2 regions of the Shewanella sp. S1-49-MNA-CIBAN-0167 genome follow, and region 1 is predicted to be linked to the other one. Evidence: riboswitches for the same ligand, from Rfam matches in the RefSeq annotation. Region 1 holds a riboswitch; the other holds the start of a gene.

Region 1 (3,268 bases):
TAAGGCAACTGAGTCACAACATGGTCAATATGATGGCAACTGGCTCCGGTTGATGACAAAATCGTGGTGTCTGAAATAGGCGAACAATGATCACCAAATACAGCACCAGAAAGCACCGCTGCCAGCATAGGTAACATCATAGTGCTATCACTGCCCATCGCCATATCGGCCGCTATCGGTAGCATAATGCCAAAGGTGCCCCAACTCGTTCCGGTTGAAAATGCGGTAATGCCAGCTAATAAAAATAACATTGCTGGTAACAAAGCAAATGGAATGTTGTCAGTAGCCAAACTGGCCATGTACTTACCGGTTTCAAGCTGACCAATTACGCTGGAAATAGTCCAAGCAAATAATAAAATGTAAATTGCAGGTAGCATTGAACGTGCACCAACAGACATTCCTTTGAACAGCATAGTCAGCTCAACTTTCTGCTGGAACGCTAACAATACGGTGACAATCAATCCCACTAAAGATCCAAAAAATAGAGAAAAACTGACGTCTGTATTTTCGAATGCGCCTAACACACTAAACACTTGGTCTTTGGCTACTAATGCCTCAGCGCCACTGGAAACCATAAAGTAAACGGTCGCAAACACTAATATGGCGATAGGTAAAAACAACCCAATCACTTTACCGGTGTCAGCTTCCGGTAAATCGGTCACGGCGCCAGGTGGCTTGCCTTTTGATTCATCAAATAAGTTACCTCGAAGTGCATTAAATTCATGCTGGCGCATTGGACCCACATCTAAGCCAAAAATCGCCACACACACTAATAACAGTAACGAGAACAACGCATAAAAGTTCATTGGGATCATTTGAATGAACACACTTAGATGACCAGAATCAGCAAAACCATGTGCCGTTAAAATACCGCCAATGAGCGCAATAATATATGCCCCCCAGCTCGATACAGGAGAAATAACGCAAATAGGAGCTGCAGTAGAGTCAAGAATATAGGCGAGTTTAGCGCGTGAAATATGATATCTGTCTGTAATAGGTCGAGAAATAGAACCCACAACTAAACTGTTGAAGTAATCATCAATAAAGACTACACAACCGAGAAAAATGGTCATTAACTTAGCATCACGCTTATTACGAATGCGCAGTTTAGCCCAATCGGCAAACGCTCGAGCCGATCCACTCACGGTGATCAGCGCAGTGATCATCCCAAGTACAATTAAAAACCCTAGAATATAGACATTCCATGAACTCAGTTCACCGTCTTTCCAGACAAGCTGGCTAGCGGTTTGCACGATATACTCACCCGTTCCAACCAGCGAAAACTGAGTGAGCAATAAGGCACCAAAAATAATACCTAAACCTAAGGATAATAAAACTTTACGGGTTAATATGGCTAACGTAATTGCCACAAGAGGAGGCAATACAGAAAGAGCCGAATCGGCATAACTTGTCATCATAATAGTTAATTTATGTCTTCGTTGGATACGAATGAAGCAAAACTAAAAATAAGACTAAGCATACACAGAAAGCATATGCACAACTTACTAGTAGCACTCCACAGTAATACCCATTTAATATGAATATCATTATTTTTATCTTATCGATAAAAAACACCATGACAGTGCAGTCCCTTTCAAGAACTGCCCCAACAAATGCGCTTGATAGACCCATTTGCTTCGGCATTGCATCCTTTTATGTTGAATTATTGGCATCACCCAATTCAACATGACTTTTATGCAACGCACCTCTACTTTTGTTGTTTGTACTTAAAGCTCATTACAAACAGCGCGAACATACAACCATAAGTAGCATATGCAATGCCAGTAAAAAACACTTAACCGAAGTGCAAATAACAATAACAATAACTTAAACCACAACCTATTAGCATTAATGTAACGTTTTTACATAAAACACACGCTAGCGTAACGGGCACAGAAATAGCAACGGCATACAAGCGTCGACATTTGAACGGAAACCTCTTTTCAAGATCAGGATAGATCCAGTAATAATCCAAAAGTAATCCAAAAGTAATCCAATAAAAAAGGTTTCTACCTTATGAGTAGAAACCGTTTAGAATCGATCGACAAGACGCTCAATAACACTTCTACATCAGTAGCCATTGCTGACTAGATCAACTCGCATCTCTCTAATTGAAGCCCGATTATACGAGATTATTCAGTGCTGGTACCGCTTCAAATAAATCGGCAACCAGTCCATAATCAGCCACTTGAAAAATAGGTGCTTCTGGATCTTTATTAATCGCTACAATCACTTTTGAATCTTTCATACCGGCAAGATGTTGAATCGCACCAGAAATACCTACCGCAATATACAAGTCAGGTGCGACAATCTTACCCGTTTGACCCACTTGTAAATCGTTTGGCACAAAACCAGCATCCACAGCCGCACGAGATGCGCCAACAGCCGCGCCTAGTTTATCTGCCAATTGCTCTAATAAAGCAAAGTTCTCACCGTTACCCATGCCACGGCCACCAGACACAATAATGCCTGCATTACCGAGTTCAGGACGGACTGATTCAGTTAACGATTGAGATACAAATTCAGTGCGGGCATCAATTGCTTGACTTAAGTTTATCGCTTCAGCACTGCCTGTTGAGGCCGCAGCATCAAAGGCACTTGAGCGCACGGTCATGACTTTCTTGGCATCCAAGCTCTGTACTGTAGCAAGTGCATTACCAGCATAAATAGGGCGTACAAAAGTGTCACTGCTTACCACTTCAATCACTTCAGAAATCTGAGCAACGTCTAATAATGCTGCCACACGAGGTAAGGTATCTTTACCTACGCTCGAAGCCGCAGCCAAAATGTATTCGTAATCCGCCGCTATTTCAACGACCAGTTTTGAAACATTTTCAGCTAATTGAGCACCATATAATGCCGCATCTGCTACTAAGACTTTACTCACACCCGCTAAACTTTGTGCTGCACTTACCGCGGCAGAACAATCAACACCAGCAACCAATACATGAATATCACCACCAATGGCTGCAGCAGCGCTAACCACTTTAGCCGTATCAGTTTTCAGACTGATATTATCGTGTTCTGCTAATACTAAAATGGTCATATTAGATCACCTTCGCTTCATTTTTTAACTTATCAACTAACTCTTCAACAGAAGACACCATGATGCCTGCTTTACGCTCAACAGGAGGCGTAACGCTTAGTACCGTTTGATGTGTCTTCAAGCTCACACCAAGATCTGCTACCGTCATTATCTCTAATGGCTTACGCTTAGCCTTCATAATATTAGGTAATGAAGCATAACGAGGCTCATTCAAACGTAAGT
Region 2 (3,268 bases), on a different contig from region 1:
ATACCTGAGAGACTCCATTCTGGCGGGTTTCAAAGTACTTTATGCTTCGTTAGATATTTTCAAAATACGACGGCATGGATGCTGGAGGTAGAGTAACGCAGGAGCTTGTTACCGAGAATAACTATTCGCTTCAATCATCTGCCTTGCCTACAGCACTTTGAACTCCCGCTGAAAGATCGCATATTTAATAGGATTGGTATTACTCAAACAGATTTTGATGCAAGGCATTAACCACTTGCGCCGCTTCCGACTCTGCCACTAGGACACATAAATTATGTGGGCTGGCGCCTTGGCAAATCATCCTTACATTATGGTTTTCCAGCACCTTAAATACGCGACTACAAACACCCGCAGTCGATGCAATACGATTACCTATAATGGCGATTAAGGCTAAGTTCTCTTCGACGCGAACACCACAATGCTGCGATAACTCTTGCAATAATGACTCACTTAACAAGCCGTGTCCGCTCGAATCAGAACCGGTTTTATCTAAGGTCAATGCCACGTTAACTTCAGAGGTGGTAATGAGATCCACCGAAATTTTATGTCGAGCTAAAGTCGCAAACGTTTCTGCTAAAAAACCCTGAGCATGTAACATTTGTAAGCTATGCAAGTTAAGTAATGTTTGATCGCGGCGCAATGCCACAGCTCTAAATACTGGGGTATCGTCTACTTGATGGCGGATCCAAGTTCCGCCCATTTCAGGGGCTTTACTTGATCCCACAAACACCTGAATTTTTTGTCTCACAGCCGGTAAAATGGTGGCGGGATGCAATACTTTAGCGCCAAAGGTGGCCATCTCAGCCGCCTCATTAAAGCTAATTTCGGCAATGGGACGCGCATTAGGGGCAAGCCGTGGATCAGTGGTATAAATACCGGCGACATCGGTCCAAATTTCAACCGCTGTGGCACGGAGCGCTTCAGCCAGTAATGCCGCCGAATAATCACTGCCACCACGGCCTAATGTTGTGGTTCGGCCACTGTCATCAGCTCCAATAAATCCTTGGGTGACAATGATATAACGAGCAAGTAAGGGTTTTAAAAAATCACCAGCAAGCGTTGAAATGACTTCAATCTGTGGTTCTGCACGGCCAAAATAGCTGTCGGTACGCAGCACCTGACGCACATCGAAATGATTTGAAGCGGTGCCTTTTTCCCGAATAACCGCTGAAAATAAAATCGATGAACATTGCTCACCCGTTGACAGCAATTCGTCCATAATCGCTTTGCTGCGATCAAGTTCTAACGATTCACTTAATACTGACATTCGGCTCAGAATTTTATCAATACTGGCCGCCACGTCTTGTGGACGGCCTAATTCATCGAGAATCGCATATTGAATTTGAGCAATTTGCTTAAGGAGTACTAGTCGTCGTTCATCGTTGACATTAGCTTGAGTCAGCTCAACTAATAAATTGGTGACACCACTGGAGGCACTCACCACCACGAGACGAGTGGCTTGGTTAGCCAAGACAATATTGGCACAACGACTCATAGAGGCGTAATCAGCAACCGACGTACCGCCAAATTTGGCTACGACTAATTCTGATGTGGCTATTTCAGGCACCACGGTTTCAAGAACAACAGTTTCAGAGATAATGCTCATACTGATGCCTCCGCAGTTTGCCAAAGACTAGAAAATAAGACGTGATTTACTAACATGATATACGCTCCGAACACACTACGTTCGAAGAGCCTGGTGCTAAGATAACGCACCCTTATAGAAGGGAAACAGCAATCATCACCAGAAGCTCTCCACCAAAAAAAGGTGACAATCGTTAGGATTCAGCCTAAACGACCGATATCAATGTTCGCCAAACAAACTGATACCTCGGCGCTAATCTCCATCATAAGTTGTCATCGGACTGGCATCCTCTCACTTACTACCTAGTTAACGCTCCTCTTCTGTTTCTCCCGAAGGAGAGCTGATGAAAATAGCAACAAATGCCCTAACAAGTCAATCAACAAACCCAGTAAAAAAACACTGTTTTGATAAAAATATCTTTGTTGTTAGATAATCTGTCGTAGCGATAGCGGATCTGTCATTGTTCTATATTAGAAAAAAGCCAATATATACGCAAAAAAAACCAAATAACGCAATTAATCGAGACAATATATATTTTATTGTCTCGATTAATGACTCAAAACATTCAGTAGCGATTAAGCGCTCTAAATTAACCCAGCGCTCATCCAGTATAGAAACTAATCTCTGGCAGTTCATTAACCAGCCGTAATCGCTGATTAAATGCGCCCATTTCAACGTCAGGTTTGATGGTATCAAGACACGCAACCAGAGATATCAAACCTTGATTAACGTAATAAATTGCATGTTGATTTAACTCTCTTCCTAGCTCAACAGCCTGTTCTTTATCAATAAAAACTGCCCAGCTTTTTTCCATATGTGACCAATCAGCGGCCGCACCGATTAAGGCACGATAGGGCCGATTATACTGTTGGATTTTAGATTGAAGCTGATGATCAAGTAAACGATTTTGACTCGGTGAGAGGCTAGTCCCCCGGGGGTTATGAGCGGTAACTATAGCAAATGGGAAATCATTAGAAAGGCGTTGGGTGAACAAAAAATGAGTCGTTTGATATTCATACCACAATGTATCGATAACATTTTCCATAATATTTTTTCGTTAATTAAGCCAAAATGAGTCTAACAATTAGGTTAGATATCGAAAAGATTTGCGATCTAATCACCAGTTTAATACTTAAAAATCATTTATTATTATCAACTTAGTAATATTAATCTTTTATATACTTGACTGTTATATTAATTTTTTAACATTTAATTTGTTAACAAATGCCTAAAACGAGTACAATAGCATCACGCACTATTAAATCATTGTAGCAAAGTTGGCTACATACACCTGAAAATCTCAGCATATATTGTTGTGAGCGTGAAGATTTATTGATGTAAAGTTTACAGTCGTACTAAATTTGTTCTACATTTGATAAAACATTAATACGATTAAATAAGTTTGCGACAGGAAGGAACTATCTTTCTAAATGGCATTCATAGTAAGTAAGCCTAGGTGCAACAAATTTTACACCACTTTTTACACCATCATGCATAAGTGTAAACGCGTACCTTAGCGTAATGGCAATTAGTTAACGCAAGCAGACTCAGTAACCCGCATTAAGCGTTACGTCATCGAGTTTATAGAGAGTGTTTAATTCAGGGTAGACATAGATAAACACCCAAAAATATCGGAATAATAGCGCATATGTTAACGCGCTATTGCAATCTATTAGCACACCG

The links. Region 1 has a riboswitch for lysine ahead of AAEZ00_RS12540 (Na+/H+ antiporter NhaC family protein). Riboswitches for the same ligand answer to the same signal wherever they lie in the genome.
Region 2: another riboswitch for lysine. It lies ahead of lysC (lysine-sensitive aspartokinase 3); the one in region 1 lies ahead of AAEZ00_RS12540 (Na+/H+ antiporter NhaC family protein).

Annotation. Positions count from the first base shown of each region.
Region 1 covers NZ_JBEOPO010000024.1:23,842-27,109, forward strand. The annotation lists gene AAEZ00_RS12540 (Na+/H+ antiporter NhaC family protein) at 1-1,418, opposite strand, end outside; lysine riboswitch at 1,502-1,719, opposite strand; gene AAEZ00_RS12545 (electron transfer flavoprotein subunit alpha/FixB family protein) at 2,123-3,046, opposite strand; gene AAEZ00_RS12550 (electron transfer flavoprotein subunit beta/FixA family protein) at 3,048-3,268, opposite strand, start outside.
Region 2 covers NZ_JBEOPO010000005.1:57,847-61,114, reverse strand. The annotation lists gene lysC (lysine-sensitive aspartokinase 3) at 200-1,606, opposite strand; lysine riboswitch at 1,741-1,913, opposite strand; gene AAEZ00_RS03495 (DUF3293 domain-containing protein) at 2,187-2,630, opposite strand.